DNA from 4 places in the Paraburkholderia sp. EB58 genome. Region 2 is predicted to be linked to each of the others. Evidence: predicted binding sites of a transcription regulator. Region 2 holds the regulator's gene; each other region holds the start of a gene.
What was found. Region 2 encodes LexA, which represses DNA repair genes until DNA is damaged. Its sites were predicted from a motif close to ACTGTATNNNNATACAGT; they were not measured.

Region 1 (4,212 bases), on a different contig from region 2:
TTGCGCTCGAGGTGCGGCTCGTACCAGCGCCGGATCAGTTCGAACTCGGCCGGCCATGGCGAGCTCAGGCTGCACACGCTCGACATCAACGCAACAAAGGGCTGCCAGTCTTCGAGTGCGCGCGGCGGCGGAGCGAAGGCGGCGAGAGCGCTGACGGTGTGGCTGGGTGTGGCACGCGTAACCACGGCATCGAGCAGGCGTGCCGCCGTGGCTGGCCCAACGCCGGGCAACAGCTGCATGACCCGAAACCCGGCGACGCGATCACGCGGATTCTCCGCCCAGCGCAGTACCGCAAGCACGTCTTTCACGTGCACCGAATCGAGAAACTTGAGGCCGCCGAATTTAACGAACGGGATATTGCGCCGGGTCAGTTCGACTTCCAGCGCCGCGCTGTGGTGCGCGGCGCGAAACAGCACCGCTTGCGATTTCAGCTTCATGCCGGCTTCGCGCGCTTCGAGCACCTGCTCGACCACATAGCGCGCCTGATCGGCTTCGTCCGCCACGCTCACGAGACGTGGACGCTGGGCAGAGGCCTTATCGGTCCAGAGATTCTTCGTGAAGCGTTCGGTAGCGAGTTCAATAACCGCGTTCGATGCGGCCAGAATCGGCTGGGTGGAGCGGTAGTTACGCTCGAGCGTGACCTGCTTCGCGGGCGGATTGAAGTGCGTCGGAAAATCGAGGATGTTGCGCACCGTCGCGCCACGGAACGAGTAGATCGACTGGGCGTCGTCGCCCACCACGGTCAGGCCGCGCCCGTCCGGCTTCAAGGCAAGCAGGATCGACGCTTGCAGGCGGTTGGTATCCTGATACTCGTCCACCAGCACGTGATCGAAACGGCCCGCGAGATCAGCGGCGATTGTCGGTTGTTCGGCCATCAGGGACCAGTAGAGCAGCAGGTCGTCGTAGTCGAGCACGCTCTGCGTCTGCTTGGCCTCCACGTAGCTGGCAAACAGCATCCGCAGATCCGCCTCCCATTCGCGGCACCACGGGAACGCGCTCGCCAGTACGTCGGCGAGCGCCGCGCCGGTATTGACGACGCGCGAGTAGATCGCAAAGCAGGTGCCCTTCGCCGGAAAACGCCGCTCTTTGGCCGACAGCCCGAGTTCGTGCCGCACCAGGTTCATCAGGTCGGCGGAGTCCTCACGGTCGTTGATCGTGAAGGTCGGGGCGAGGCCAATCAGATCGGCATATTCGCGCAACAGGCGCGCGCCGATGCCGTGAAACGTGCCCGACCACGTCAAGCCCTGCGCCACCGCTGCCCGCGCACCCAGCGCCTCACCGGCGATCCGCGTAACCCGCCGGGTCATTTCGAGCGCGGCACGGCGCGAGAACGTCAGCAGCAAGATGCGGCGCGGATCGACGCCCTTGACCACCAGATGCGCAACGCGATGTGCCAACGTATTGGTCTTGCCCGAACCCGCGCCGGCGATCACCAGCAAGGCGCCGCCCGGCTGCGCGGGATTGTCGGCGCCGTATTCGACGGCCTCGCGCTGCGCGTCGTTGAGCTTCGCCAGCCAGGCAGCGGTATCGGACGGCGCGGAGTCGGCAACGGAGAGCACAGTGGTCGGTATCAGGAGGTGAAGGGGTCGCAGGACGGGATCAGCGTCGCATACTGTATATCCATACAACCGGCGGCGACAAGCGCCCTTTTTTCGGCGCAGGCCGTCCTCGAACCCAAACGCAAACAGCCCGGGCGCTGACGCGCCACGGGCCGCAATTCGTTAGGTCTTAGCTTTTTGTCGCCAGGCACACGAGAGTAGCCACTTCCGTGGACAACCCGCCCTGCGCGCCCGGAAAGGAACCTACTCCTTCTTTGCGTCCTTTTCCTTCGCGTCGGCGGCGGCCTTATCGGCGTCCGTCTGGGCTTCCGTCCTGGATTTGTCGGCCTTCGCCTGAGCGACATCAGACTTCTTGTCCGCCTTCGCTTGCGCCTTGGCGGCCTTCTTATCCGCGTGCGTGGGCTCGGCCGACGGGTTCGTTTGCGCCAACGCGACCGACGACAGGCAGCCGGCAATCAGCGCTGCGTAAATCCTGTTCATGGGCTTGTTCACATGACCTCCATGATGGCCAAGAGTGAATAGAAGTGAGAGGAGGCGGCCGGTGGTGGAGAGCCTGACCCGCCGTCATCGTCAAAGGCGGTCAAGCCGACTCCCCGCCCCTTGCATCTATGCTTAGTGCTTAACGTCCGAAGGATCATCCTGGCTTGGCGTCTGGCCTTGCATGTCCATCTTCATCTCGTTGTTGGCGGTCTGCTTGTCGGCCTTCTTGTTGATCTTGGCGTCGCGGACCTGTTCCTTGTACTTCTGCTTGGCCTCGGCTTGCTGCTCCTTCAATTGGGTCTTCGACGCCTTTTTCGACGCGCTGTATTCGGCGTTAGCCTTGGCGTCTGCGTCGCGCTTTTGCACCAGCGGATCGGTCGAACCGGATGCCGTGAGGCGCTGCGGCGCCGGCGTCACCGGCTGGACGCCTTGTGCAGCCGGAGCGGCGGTGTCGGCGCCCGGCGCCATCATTTGCTGGCCAGCAGCGCCGGCATCCGGCTGCGCGTTGGTCTGCGCAAACGCACCGGTGGCGGCAAAAGCGGTCAGGGCGGTACCGATCAGGAGCGAACGAATCTGGGTCATAGCTATCCTCTCTAAAATTGTTGTCAGGACTCGGGCGTCGACGCGTCAATCTCCCAGTCGAACTGCAACTGGACGCCGACAGCGAGGCTGGCGATGCAGCTCGCCCGGTCTGTCGTTACCCGCTGCGAAACGTCACCAGGTCAGCAGGCTTTTCTACAGACCAACCCTTTGTGAGTGAAGTTCGTAAGAAACGTCTACTGTTACGGAACGTTTCATTTTCTAACAATTACCAAACACATACTTTCATTTAACCGGTTTCCGCATTGCACAGGCCTGTGTGCCAGCTTCTGGCTTATGATGCGAACCCCGTTACCCGAGCCGCAATCGCCATGCCTAATCTCGATTTCACCCTGACCGGCGACTATGTCGAACTTCACAATCTCCTGAAGATAACGGGGCTCGCGGACAGCGGCGGCTCCGCCAAACTGATGGTGGCCTCGGGCGCCGTGACGGTCGACGGCCAGGTCGAACTGCGCAAAACCTGCAAAATCCGCGCAGGACAGGTGGTGTTACTCGGCGACACCCGCATTGCCGTGCACGAGGCGTAGCGCCTCGGACACCTGCGCAGCTGCCCTCGCGCGCCACGCGTCAAAAATCCGCACCAAAAGTGTGCTTACAGATCGACAACAGCTCGCCTACGCCATAAGCTGTCTGTTTTGACAGAAAACGACGCGGGCGCAGCCCGCAACCGTGCACCTTTGATGACGCAATCCGGCCTCTCCCGGGTGGCCGCCCCGCCGCCGACCCTATCTCGCCACGCCGCCGACACCGCCCGCCTCGCCGCCCCTCTCGCCATCGCCCAACTGTCGCAGATGGCCATGGGCGTCACCGACACGATCCTGCTTGGCTCGCTCGGCCCTGACGCGCTCGCCGCCGGCGGCCTCGGCGCCAACCTGTTCTTCGTGGTCGTGACGCTGCTGCAGGGCGTGCTGACTTCGGTGAGCGTGAGCGTGTCGCATGCACGTGGCGCGCAGGCCGACGACCGCGTGCCGCACATCTATTGGACCGGCCTCGTGATGTCGGTGCTGTTGTCGATTCCCGCCTTCACGCTGCTGTCGTTCGCCACGCCGATCCTGCTGGCATTCGGCGAACCGGCCCTGCTCGCGCACAACGTCGGCGAATACGCGGCCGTGCTGCGCTGGGGGGCGCTCGGCAGCCTGATCGGTATTGGTTTGATGCGCTCCTTCCTGCCGGCCATCGGCGCGGCCAAGCGCCTGCTGTGGGTCTCGCTGGGCGGTGTCTTTGTGAACGGCTTTCTGAACTACGGCATGATCCATGGTGCATATGGCCTGCCGCGCCTCGGTTTTCTCGGTTCGGCCTGCGGCACCACCATCACCGTCTGGATGACCGCGCTCGTGCTAATGGCGTGGCTGCATCTGCGGCCCCGCTATCGTCATTTTGTCACGGCGACGCGACCCAGATTGCCGTTGATGGGCGAGTTGTTCGGCATAGGCTGGCCGGTCGCGATCACCTATGGCGTCGAATCCACGCTATTTCTCGCAACCGGCCTGATGGTCGGCTTGCTCGGCGAATCGCAACTCGCTGCGCACCAGATCGCGCTGAACGTCGCGTCTGTGGCCTTCATGGTGCC
Region 2 (4,212 bases):
CTGAATTGCGGCGCACCATGATTAGGACAGAACCGCGATGAACGCGGTAGGGAGAACCACATGGCGAGCTACAAGAAAATCCTGTTGTGCTACGACGGCTCGCGCGAAGGCCGCAAGGCCCTGCGTTGCGGCGCCGATCTGGCGCTAGACCTCAAAGCGGAAACGCATCTGCTGTCGGTGGTCGATATGCGCTCGAGCATCGCGCAGAGCGCGGGGCTGTTGACCGACGTGGCCTGTGGCAGCTTCGAAAAGACCGCCCGCGACATCCTCCAGGAAGGGGTCGACTGGCTCACCGAGCGCGGTGTCACCGCGCAAGGCCATTTTGCGTTCGGCCACCCGATCGACGAAATCGCCAACCTGGCTAACGAGCTGCAAGTGGATCTAGTGGTGGTTGGCCACCGATGCCGCACCGGCCTGTCGCGCTGGTGGATGGGGGCGGGCAATACGCCTCTGCTCGACCGGGTCTCGTGCAGCATTCTGGTGGCGTGCTCGTCGGTGCAGGAGCAGCAGCAAGCGGCTGAGGCGGCCTGAGTCGGCGTAGAGCGGAACAGGGTGGACAAGATTGGAAGCGCGCTGACTCACTGTTTAGCGCGCCCTCAACTCGCATTCAGTTCGCGTTCAGCTCTACCGCAGCCAGCTTCCACGTAAACAGCCCTTCGCGCCGCAGAATGGCGGAATAGCGCGCATCGCCGACGCCGTGTTGATACGTGACGGCGAATGCGTTGATGCTGCGGTAGCCTGCCGTGGTTTGCGGCGGTTGCGGCGGTTGCGGCGGTGTGGTTGTATTGCCCGGCGCGGGCGCTGCGGGGGCCGGTGTTGTATCTGCCGGGCCGGCAGGCGTATTGGCGCCAGTATTCTGGTGAGCAGGCGGACGCTGGGTGAGATCGCCGCGTGGCGGCATGCCGTTCAGTAGCGCGGCCACGCCGTCGGGGGTGGCATAGGCGTCAACCAAGGGACCAATCAGCGCTATGCCGATCATTGCCCCTATGGCTGCGAGCGGATTGCCGTTCGCGCGCGCTTCGAGCCGCCTCGTCAACAAGCCGCCAATCTGTTCTTTCAGGCTTTCGCGGAATGCTGGATAGTCCACGTACTCGCTGACGGTCTGCGCATCTCGCGCATCGGCGGCGCGCTTCAGGCGATCAAGCGCGAGATAGGGCGACGCATAGCCGTACCCCAGCACGGCCACGACCGCAATCACCACGAGTACAACGATCAGCGGCCGCGAAGAGCCGCGTTTTGCAGGTGTTGAAACAGCCATCGGGCGAGATTCTCCGCTGTAGGTGATCTAACGTGGACCGCTGCCGCAGGAAAACGATCCCCGCAAGCTTCACGCGATCCTGGCGATTTCACCCGATGCCACCTTCTTGCCAGCTTTGCCCGGCGCTCATCTACAACGCATGATGCCGAACCCGAAGAGAGATCAGCCCGGGCTTCCGGGCCGTCCGCGATACAGCCCTTACTCGAACAGCGCGTTTTGCACGCCGGCCCGTTCTTCCGCGATGCAACGGTCGATCATCCGGCACACCGCGTCGACGGTGCCGACCATGATGAGACGCGACGGGCCGTGGTAGACCCGCACCGGCGCGCGCCGGGCCGGTTCTGCTGTATTGAGCCCTGAATTCAGCGAGACCCGCGCAAAGGCCGGCAGCGCCGACGGCAAGGTTGAGGTCTGCGGCGCCGCTACGTCGAATAACGAAGGCGTGGCGCTGGACGCCTCGATCGGTGCGCACGGCACGAGGCTGCGCAAATGGCGCAGACGACCAAACTGGCGGAAGGGCAGCAGGCGGGCAAGGCGTTCCATGAGTCTCTCCAGGCGTTGTTCAGAGCAGGGTTCAGAACTCGGACGGGCGGATCAGCCCAACCGCGATGCCTTCCAATGCGAATTCCGCACTGCCGGCCTGAACGAAGATGTTTTCGTAATCGGGGTTCTCGGCGATCAGCTCGATTCCATTCGGCCGGCGCTTGAGACGCTTGACCGTCACGTCGTCGCCCAGCCGCGCAACGATGATCTGGCCGTCTTTTGCTTCGCTTTTCTTCTGCACGGCAAGCAGATCGCCGTCGAAAATGCCGGCGTCGCGCATGGACAGCCCGCGTACCTTCAGCAGGTAGTCCGGCTTGCTCGAGAACAGCGCCGGGTCGCAGGCGTAATGCTGCGAGATATGTTCCTGCGCGAGGATCGGGCTACCCGCGGCCACCCGGCCGATCAGGGGCAGCGACAACTGCATGATGCTGGCGTGCGGCAGCGTGAACTGGTGCGGCGAGTCGTCCTGACCGGCGAGCAGCAGCCGGATGCCGCGCGAAGCGCCCGCAGCGAGTTCGATCACGCCCTTGCGGGCCAGCGCCCGCAGATGCTCCTCCGCCGAGTTGGCTGAGCTGAAGCCCAGTTCGGCGGCGATCTCCGCGCGGGTGGGCGGAAAGCCGGTGCGTTCGATAGCCCGGCGGATCAGATCGAAAACTTCTTGCTGTCGTGCGGTGAGTTTGGTCATGGCGCCACTGTATGGATAGACAGGTGACTGTATTTTTATACAGTATTCGGCGCAATTCAAGCTTTACTTTAAGTTCGTGTCCCTGGGTGTCGTTGAAGCGCCGGTTTCGGGCGTCGGAACAGCCGTTTTCGTGCCGCAACGCCGCGTCTGGCTGTCATTACCACTTTTGCGTATTAAAAAATGAAGAAACATTATTTTTAATGATGAAAGCCCTTCGATAGACTGGCCTCCAGCTCGACACATACAACACGGGACGCGCTGTCCCAACCAACCACAACGCGGAGAAGGTGGATGATCGATCAGGGCACGGGGCTCGCAGGCAAGACCAGGAAACTCATCACGGTGCTGGCGTTAGGCGCCGCAGCGGCACTCGGTCTGGTGGCCCAGACGGCCGCGGCGGATACGACGCTGCTCAACGTGTCCTATGACCCGACGCGCGAGCTGTACCAGCAGGTCAATCAGGCGTTCGGCAAACAATGGAAGGCGCAAACCGGCGAGACGATCACGTTCAAGCAGTCGCACGGCGGCTCGGGCGCACAGGCGCGCTCGGTGCTCGACGGCCTGCAGGCGGACGTCGTGACGTTGGCGCTGGCTTACGACATCGACGCGCTCGCCAGCAAGGGCCTCGTCGACAAGGGCTGGCAAAAGCGCCTTCCGGACAACGCGGCACCGTACACCTCGACGATCGTGTTCCTCGTGCGCAAGGGCAATCCGAAGCACATCAAGGACTGGGACGACCTGGTGAAGCCGGGCGTGTCGATCGTCACGCCGAACCCGAAGACCTCAGGCGGCGCGCGCTGGAACTATCTGGCGGCATGGGCGTATGCCGAGCATCAGCCGGGCGGCAACGATCAGAAGGCCAAGGATTTCGTCTCGAAGCTCTATAAGAACGCCGGCGTGCTCGACTCGGGCGCGCGTGGTGCGACCACGAGCTTCGTGCAACGCGGCATCGGCGACGTGCTGATTGCCTGGGAAAACGAGGCGTTCCTGTCGTTGAAGGAATTCGGTCCGGACAAGTTCGAGATCGTCGTGCCGTCGGTGAGCATTCTGGCCGAGCCGCCGGTGGCGGTGGTCGACAAAGTGGTGGACAAGCACGGCACCCGCAAGCTGGCCGAGGCATACCTGAACTTCCTCTATAGCGAGCAAGGCCAGGAAATCGCAGCCGAGAATTTCTACCGGCCGCGTTCGGACAAGGTGCCGACTGCACTGACCGCGAAGTTTCCGAAGCTGAAGCTGTACACGGTGGATGACTCGTTCGGCGGCTGGGCGAATGCGCAGAAGACTCACTTTGCGGATGGCGGTGTGTTTGATTCGATCTACTCGCCGCAGTAAGGCGCAATCCGTAGAACGCAATCCGGCACGCCCTTGTGGCGTGCTTTTGGTCACCGATTTGGGCCGCACGTTTGGCCCACGGTGGCCGCAGCGATTTTTACCCTGATAGAGCATCCTGCATGACGACGTTGACCTTCCGCAAGCCAAGCGCGTTACCCGGCTTCGGCCTGACGCTCGGCATCACGGTGGCGTATCTGAGCCTCGTGGTACTGATTCCGCTCGCGGCGACCTTTCTCAAGACGGCCTCGCTCGACTGGTCCCAGTTCGTGCGCGCCGTGGCCTCGCCGCGCGTGCTGGCGTCGTACCGGCTGACCTTTTTCTCCGCGCTCGGCGGCGCGTTGATCAATGCGGTGTTCGGTTTTCTGGTCGCCTGGGTGCTGGTGCGTTATTCGTT
Region 3 (4,212 bases), on a different contig from region 2:
ATCGGACAGCCAGCCCTCGCCTTCAAGCGAATCGAGCAAAGTTTCTAGAGAATCGGTCTCTTCGACGAAGGGCGTCAGCTTGCGCGAGAGTTCGGCGCGACTGTATTCGCGGCGCGACAGGTAGCCGAGCGCGCGGCCTTTCAGCGAACGGGCAGGACGTTGGGATTTTTCGGCGCGGTCGTCATTGGGCCGAGCCTCGCCGGGAGTGCGGCGCGAGCGGGTGTAGGTGGTTTCAGTGGGAGAACCGACGGCATCGCCGGAATCTGCGGAGGTGGAACCGCGTTGCGCTGAAGGCGCGCGGCCTGCGGCTTGATCGTGCGCGTCGAAAGACTCGAACGGGTCAAATGGATCACCGTCAGAATCAACGTCACGCGGGCCGTCCGCATCACGTCCTGCATGAGATACAGGCCGGCCCTTGCGTATCACGCGACGATTACTCCTCTTCGCCCGCGACTTCGGCGCTTGCGCCTACAGCGGCTTCAGCCATGGCATTCACGCCCAGCGATTCACGGATGCGATTCTCGATTTCGCGTGCGATCTCGGGATTCTCACGCAGGAATTCGCGTGCGTTGTCTTTACCCTGACCGATCCGGTCGCCGTTGTAGCTATACCAGGCGCCAGCCTTGTCGACGATCTTCGCCGACACACCCAGGTCGATTACTTCGCCCTGACGCGAAATGCCTTCGCCGTACAGGATGTCGAAAATCGCCTCGCGGAACGGTGGCGAGACCTTGTTCTTGACGACCTTCACGCGCGTTTCGTTGCCGATCACTTCGTCGTTCTTCTTGATCGAACCGATACGGCGAATGTCCAGACGCACCGACGCGTAGAACTTCAGCGCGTTACCACCCGTGGTGGTTTCCGGGTTGCCGAACATCACGCCAATCTTCATACGGATCTGGTTAATGAAGATGACGAGGCAGTTCGTACGCTTGATCGTGCCGGTGAGTTTGCGCAGCGCCTGCGACATCAGACGCGCTTGCAGACCCGGCAGCGAGTCGCCCATCTCGCCTTCGATTTCAGCCTTCGGCACCAGTGCCGCGACCGAGTCGATCACGATCATGTCAATGGAGCCCGAACGCACCAGCGCGTCGCAGATTTCCAGCGCCTGTTCGCCCGTGTCCGGCTGCGAAACCAGCAGATCGTTCACGTTCACGCCGAGCTTGCCGGCGTATTGAATGTCGAGCGCGTGTTCCGCGTCGATAAACGCTGCTGTGCCGCCGAGCTTTTGCATTTCGGCGATGACCTGCAGCGTCAGCGTGGTTTTACCCGACGATTCCGGCCCGTAGATTTCGACCACACGACCACGCGGCAAACCGCCGACACCCAGTGCGATGTCAAGACCCAGCGATCCGGTTGAGACCACCTGGATATCTTCGACTACCTCACCTGCGCCGAGCCGCATGACCGACCCTTTGCCGAACTGCTTTTCAATCTGCGCGAGCGCGGCAGCCAATGCCTTGCTCTTTTCAGCAGTCAGTCCAGCCGAGCCTTTCTTGCTTTCTTCCATGAATCGTCCTTTGCTATGATGAACGGCGTCTGAGGCAGATGTGCAGCCCATTCATCACGGACAGCACGCTAAACGCAGACACTGTATAAAAAAACAGTAGTTTTGGCAAGCACGATTCGCACGTGAAAGCATTTATGTGCAATCAAGGTGCGCCAAACTACCCACAAAAATCTTTGGAGACCGCTGCGCGCCGAGCAGTACCGCGGTGCCGGCAAGGCCAGGCTGGCGCATCATGCGAATTCTCATTGCCGAAGATGACAGCATACTCGCGGACGGTCTCGTTCGATCACTCCGCCAATCGGCATACGCCGTTGATCATGTGAAGAGCGGCGTCGAAGCCGATACCGCGCTGTCGATGCAAACTTTCGATCTGTTGATACTCGATCTCGGCCTGCCGCGCATGTCCGGGCTCGAGGTGCTGCGCCGTCTGCGGGCGCGCAATTCGACCCTGCCGGTGCTGATCCTGACCGCAGCGGACAGCGTCGACGAACGCGTCAAAGGCCTGGACCTCGGCGCCGACGACTATATGGCCAAGCCGTTCGCCCTCAACGAACTCGAAGCCCGCGTGCGTGCGCTTACTCGCCGCGGCGCGGGCGGCGGTCCGACGGTGGTGCGGCATGGCTCGCTGTCGTTCGATCAGGTTGGCCGGATTGCCTATGTCAACGAGCAGGTGATCGATTTGTCGGCGCGCGAACTTGGTCTGCTCGAAGTGCTGTTGCAGCGGATCGGCCGGCTGGTGTCGAAGGAACAACTGGTCGATCATCTTTGCGAATGGGGCGAAGAGGTCAGCAACAACGCGATCGAAGTCTACGTGCACCGGCTGCGCAAGAAAATCGAGCCGAGCGGCGTGCGCATTATCACCGTGCGCGGCCTCGGCTACTGCCTGGAAAAGGCGACCACGACCACCCCTGGCGTGGCGGCATCCGACACGCACGCGCCGTCCGCAGCGCCCTCGACGCCCGAACCGTCTGCACCCGCCTCGCCCGCCTCCGCCGCGATGCCCGCGAGCCACCATTTCAAATAGAGACCACCCATGTCCGCACGCGTAGAGCGCGCCACAGCGCAAGCTGCGGACCTTGACGACGAGGCCCGCGACGCCCGCTACGCGAACCCGTTCGCGCCGCCCGACGAAACCGAAGCCGCCGCCGAGGGCCGGCCGCGCTCGCTGTTCGGTGAAATTCTCGACTGGATGCTGGCGCCGCTGCTGCTGCTGTGGCCGATGAGCATTGCGGTCACGTATCTGGTCGCCAAGTCGATCGCCAACGGGCCGTTCGACCGGGCGCTCGAAACCGATGCCTACGTGCTGGCTCGCCAGATCCATCCGGTGAACGGGGTCGCCGAGCTGTCGCTGCCCGATGCGACACGCGACTTCCTGAGTGCGGACAACATCGACAAAGTGTTTTACCAGGTCCTAGGCACGCGGGGCGAACTGGTGGGCGGCGACCGTGACATGCCGCTGCCGCACGAAGAAGACCGCCCGCCGCCGGGCCTCGTCGAGTTCCGCGACGACGTGCTGCGCGGCAACGACATCCGCGTCGCTTACACGACCGTCGAGTTTCCGCAGACGCCGGGTGCACTGCCGGTGCTGGTGCAGGTCGGCGAGACGCTCGACAAGCGCAGCCAGCTTGCCAACGACATCATCAAAGGCGTGATCCTGCCGCAGTTCGTGATCCTGCCGCTTGCGATCGTACTGGTGTGGTTCGGACTCTCGCGCGGGCTCGCGCCGCTGCACGCGCTGCAGGCCCATATCCGGGCGCGGCGTCCGGACGACCTGTCGCCGCTCGAGGCCCGCCGCGCGCCGCCGGAGATCGAACCGCTGGTAACGTCGTTCAACGACCTGCTAACGCGCCTCGAACAGAATATGGAGCTGCAAAAACGCTTCATCGCCGATGCGGCCCATCAGATGAAAACGCCGCTCGCCGGCCTACGCACCCAGGCCGAACTGGCACTCCGTCAGGATGTGTCGGAGGAAGTGCACCGTTCGCTTGAGCAGATCGCCACGAGCTCCGAGCACGCGGCGCGGCTCGTCACGCAGTTGCTGGCGCTGGCGCGCGCGGAAAACCGGCTGTCGGGGCAGATCTTTACGCCGGTCGAGATCACCGAAGTTGCGCGCAATGCAGTGCGCGACTGGGTGCAGGCGGCGCTCGCCAAGCAGATGGACCTCGGCTATGAAGGACCGGACGAAGCGGTGGAAATAGATGGCAGTTTGCTGATGTTGCGCGAAATGCTGTCCAACCTGATCGACAACGCGATCCGCTACACCCCGGCCGGCGGCCGCATCACCGTGCGGGTGCGGCCGGATGCGACCACGGCGCTGGTGCATCTGGAGGTGGAGGACACCGGCCTCGGCATTCCGGCCGCGGAACGGGCACGGGTGGTCGAACGCTTCTACCGGATCCTCGGCCGTGAAGGCGACGGCAGTGGACTTGGGCTCGCCATCGTCCGCGAGATCGCCACCATGCACGGCGGCACGCTGACGATCGAAGACAACGTCTATCAATCCGCACCGCGGCTGGCGGGCACGCTCGTGCGTGTCAGCTTACGAGCGCGCGAAACGGCCCGGGACTTACCCTAACAGGACGGGATCCAGCAAAACCTGTGGCCCGAGATGATGCCAATTTATTCGATGATCGCCGGTATTTGAATGCAATTTCACAGACAAAGGCGCCATCCAACCCCACCTCCCCACCCCACCCATTTTG
Region 4 (4,212 bases), on a different contig from region 2:
GCGCAAGGGCAGCGGCGACGTGGGGCCACGCGTGCTCGTTACAGCGTTGGCGTTTTCGTTGGCGTCGGCGCTCGCACTGGCACTGGCACTGGCACTGGCACTGGCATGCAACATCTCGATCGCATCCAATGCAAGCGCACGCCCCGGCGTCTTCGCGGTCAGAAAGAAAATCCGCTCGATCTGATCTGCCGCGCAGGCCTTCAGCAGCGGAAAGATCGTCGCAAGCGTCTTGCCGATCCCGGTGGGCGCCTGCGCCATCAGATTATGCCCGTCACGTGCAGCACGGTAGACCGAGACCGCCAGTTCGCGCTGCCCGCTGCGAAACTCACTGTACGGAAACGCCAGCGTGCTCAACGCTGCATTGCGGGCGCTGCGGTGCGCCTCCTCCTGCATCGCCCAGTCGATAAACCGTTCGCACTGCTCGACAAAAAACGCTTCCAGTGAAGCCGCGCTATGCAACTGCGTCAGCACGGTTTCCTTCTGGCTCGCAATGTCGAAATACACCAGCGCGACGTGCAACTCCTTCAACCCGCGCGTCTGACACAGCAGGTGTCCATAGACGAGCGCCTGGGCCCAGTGCAGCACACGGTGATTGCCCGGCATGGCCTCGAGGTCGCCGCGATAAGTCTTGACCTCCTCCAGCCGGTTGAGCACGCCGTCGTATCCGTCCGCCCTGCCGCGCACGCTGAGGGTGCGATGCGTGCCGGCCAGCGTGATCTCCGACTCGTAGTCGCTCTCGCGGCGCGCGGCGACGATCGCGTGTCCGGCGATCCCTTCGGACGCCGTCGGCGCAGGCGTGAAGCGCAGGTCGAGATCGCCACGCCGCGCCGTGAACTCGCACAACGCCCGCACCGCCACGACGTAAGTCATGCCGCGACCTCGGCGCCCGCGCCGAGCGCATCGTCGGCCCAGCGCACGTCGAGCACGCGCACTGGCATGCCGTGCTGCGCGCAGTACTCGAGCCAACGAATCTGATTGTCTTGCAGACGGTCGCCGGGTCCCTTCACCTCGATCAGTTCGTAGCGCCGCTCGGTTGGCCAGAAGCGCACCAGATCCGGCAAGCCCGAACGGTTGCTGCGGATATCGCGCAGCAACCGTTCAAACCATAGTTTCAGATGCGCGGCCGGCAAGCAGTCGAGGGCCTGCGTGACCAGTTCGGCCGTCAATACGCCCCAGAACACAAACGGCGACTGCACTCCGGCTTTGCTCGCCAGGTGCCGCAGGATCGTCTCGCGGTACACACCGCTGTCCAGTTGCGCAAGACAAGCATCGAACTGGGCGGCGCGGCGCGCATGGAAATCGGGCGCATGCAGATCCGCAGGACCTCGCTGGAATGGATGGAAGAACGCGCCAGGAAGCGCCGCAAACACCGGCTCCCAGCACAACAAACCGAATAGCGAGTTGATCAGCGCATTCTCGACGTAATGAACCGGCGCCTGCGGGCAGCTTAGATGGTCGCGCGCTGCGTATTCCACGGTGAATGGCGCTGCGGGCCGGCTCAGAACCAGCGCGCTACGCTCGATGGGCCGTATGCCCACCGCCCGCGCAACCGGCTGACCCAGACGGCGCTGCAGCCGCGGCAGCATGCGTGCGACGCGCTGGCGCTCCTCTTCGCCCTCCGGTGCATCGGCGGCGTGCAACGCCAGCGTCAAAGCGTGCTCGAAACGGCCACTGCGCTCGAGCACGCGCATGCGCCGATGCCGTGCCCCCGACCACGCACAACCGGCGTAGACGGTCAGCGCCGCATCCCAGTCCTGCTGGCGCTCGCAATGCTGGCCGATGCGAAACAGCAGCTTGGCGCGGCGAGTATCGAGCCATGCGTTGCCGGTTTCGATGGCCGCTATGTCCGCCAGCAGCCGGTCGACGGACTCGCCATCCGCAAGCGTCTCGAGCGCTTCACGGCAGGCGTGCAGCGCCAGATAGCGATCCACGTCCGCACGCTGCTGGAAAGCCCGCGACGACGGCGCGAACGCCACCGTCTCGTACTGGAACACACCGAGATCTGCCAGCACGAACTCCGACCAGTCCTGATGCAGATTGCCGAAAAACATCAGGCGCAGACGCTCGCACAACGGCGCGACGGTGACGTGGAATACGCGGTCGGTGCTCTGCGGGTCCCAGACGTTGTAGGGCCGGACGCCTTCGTGGGTGGCACGCAGCGCGTCGAGCAGATCCGACTTGCGGGCGCCTTTGCGCGCCGGGGTCCCGGAAAACGTCCCGGCAAACATCTGCAGCAGTTCGGGCCGGGTGGCGAGGCTGAACAACTCTTCGAGGCTCAGGTGCGGCTCGGGATCGATCCAGCCGAGCGCCAGCAGCGGCGCAGCGGCTTGCAGCGGACATCCGATCTCGTCGTAATTCAGGCGGCTGGCCCGGAACAGCGTGCCCTTGCGCATCAGCATACACACGAGCAGCGCCCGCGAGGCCTGCGGCAGGCGGCCGAATGCGCCGAGAAAGCTGCGCTCGTCCGCACCGAAGACATCGTCGTAGCGTTCGTCGAGCCACGCCAGCGCGCGCTCGAAATTCAGCAGGTAGTAAGGCGCCGCAGCAGGCGGCAAAGGCGCGCCGCCGGACGGAATTAAAGGCAATCCGGAGGAAACGACGGAGGGCGCGTCAGGAAGCATCGGTCACCACGGGCGTTCATGGGGGCTGTATGTTTATACAGTGCATGATAGCAAACCCCACGTGGCCGCGACGCAGACGCTGGCAGGAAACAGACACGGCGGGACTAGCGCCGGGTTAGCGGACCTGCAGCACGCCTTACGGCGCGCTGCAGAATACGGGAGCCCTCTCCGATTAGAAGCGATGCTTCATACCGACTGCGACGACCACCTGCGAGTTACCCGACGAGGGATCGAGACTGTAGACGCTGGCGTCGAACGCAGCATTGCCGTTGCCACCGCCGACGCGCTGGTAGACGCCTTCCAGGTAGACATCCGTGCGCGGCGAAAGCAGGTAATCGGCCTGCGCCATCACCTGGTTCCAATGCGGCGTGGCCGACGTAAAGCCCTTCGATGCGCCCCCGAACCCGCCCGTCGTGTACGTGTAGGACGCACCCAGGCTAATGTCCGGTCGCACGAAATAGCGACCGTTGATTTCGAAGTTGTCGAACTTGATGTAGTTGCCGGCGATAGCGCCAGTGGACGTGCTGCCGCCTTGCCAGATGCCCGTTACGTTGTCGGTGACGGAATGGGTCCAGACGACACCCACCGAAGACTGGCCGAACTTGTATTGAGCACCCGCGCCGTAGATTTGCTGGCTGCCGCCGGTCGTGAGCTGGTCGCCGTCACCCGTGCTCACTGCGCCTGATGCGTTCGCGAGCGAAGGCTGGGAGGTACGGTTGATCTGCAGGTACGCAGCCGCGACGTTGAACGGGCCGTACGTGTAGCTCGTGCCCAGGCTGTATGCGCTGTTGTTCGCGAATCCGCCCGCCTCGCCGGAGAACGCATACATCGCGCCCGCCTTGAAGCCGCCGAAGGAGGCACTGCTGAACTTGACCGAGTTGTTCAGACGCAGATCGTTGTTCAGGTTGTCGTTGTCGTACACGTGGGAGGCCAGGTTACCGCCAAAACCCGAACCCGTCGCGCTCATCGGGGCGATGTAGTCGACCATGAAATCGTATTGACGGCCGAGCGAAAGCGTACCGTACTGGCTGGAACGCAGACCCACCCACGCTTGCCGGCCGAACAGGTCGCCACCGTTCTTCAGCGCGCCGCTGTCGACGTTGAAGCCGTTCTCGAGCCAGAAGACTGCGGAGAGCCCGCCGCCAAGATCTTCCGAGCCGCGCAAGCCCCAACGCGACGTGAAGACGTTGCCGCTTTGCATCGACCAGGCGCTTGCGCCAGGCGACGTGCCGCTCGATTCACTCACGCGCGCGTTGTTCTGATAAACGACACCCGTATCAATGAGCCCAAAAAGCGTCACGCTGCTCTGAGCGTGTGCCGCCCCCGCTACAAGCATGGCCGACACAGCAGCCAGATATCGCATCTTGATCAATCCACACCCCGTTTCAAGTTCGTTTTTTCTCACCAGACGATCGGCGATCGCCGTGAAAAAAACCGAGCGAAGTATAGGGTTGGGTTTAATTGCGCAGAACGAGATAATCGCGGAAATCAGACTTCCAGTTTTTGCTGATAATTCTTCACAAAATTTTAACAGTCCAGCGCTCAGGCCTGTCAGCGGGTCGTCTCATGAAACGAGATGCGAGGCAATTCG

Region 1: the regulator LexA is predicted to act here: its motif matches at 1,612-1,629, upstream of P3T40_RS19650 (ATP-dependent helicase).
Region 3: the regulator LexA is predicted to act here: its motif matches at 1,591-1,608, upstream of recA (recombinase RecA).
Region 4: the regulator LexA is predicted to act here: its motif matches at 2,646-2,663, upstream of P3T40_RS12450 (VRR-NUC domain-containing protein).

Annotation. Positions count from the first base shown of each region.
Region 1 is NZ_JBNDMQ010000012.1:183,715-187,926, forward strand. It holds gene P3T40_RS19650 (ATP-dependent helicase) at 1-1,559, opposite strand, end outside; gene P3T40_RS19655 (hypothetical protein) at 1,803-2,039, opposite strand; gene P3T40_RS19660 (hypothetical protein) at 2,172-2,621, opposite strand; gene P3T40_RS19665 (RNA-binding S4 domain-containing protein) at 2,951-3,169, shown strand; gene P3T40_RS19670 (MATE family efflux transporter) at 3,323-4,212, shown strand, end outside.
Region 2 is NZ_JBNDMQ010000028.1:12,197-16,408, forward strand. It holds gene P3T40_RS31495 (universal stress protein) at 61-531, shown strand; gene P3T40_RS31500 (DUF2939 domain-containing protein) at 608-1,258, opposite strand; gene P3T40_RS31505 (hypothetical protein) at 1,457-1,801, opposite strand; gene lexA (transcriptional repressor LexA) at 1,833-2,486, opposite strand; gene P3T40_RS31515 (sulfate ABC transporter substrate-binding protein) at 2,778-3,818, shown strand; gene cysT (sulfate ABC transporter permease subunit CysT) at 3,938-4,212, shown strand, end outside.
Region 3 is NZ_JBNDMQ010000006.1:169,250-173,461, reverse strand. It holds gene recX (recombination regulator RecX) at 1-426, opposite strand, end outside; gene recA (recombinase RecA) at 434-1,510, opposite strand; gene P3T40_RS11350 (response regulator) at 1,743-2,534, shown strand; gene P3T40_RS11345 (sensor histidine kinase N-terminal domain-containing protein) at 2,544-4,085, shown strand.
Region 4 is NZ_JBNDMQ010000007.1:73,234-77,445, forward strand. It holds gene P3T40_RS12445 (helicase C-terminal domain-containing protein) at 1-870, opposite strand, end outside; gene P3T40_RS12450 (VRR-NUC domain-containing protein) at 867-2,621, opposite strand; gene P3T40_RS12455 (porin) at 2,794-3,984, opposite strand.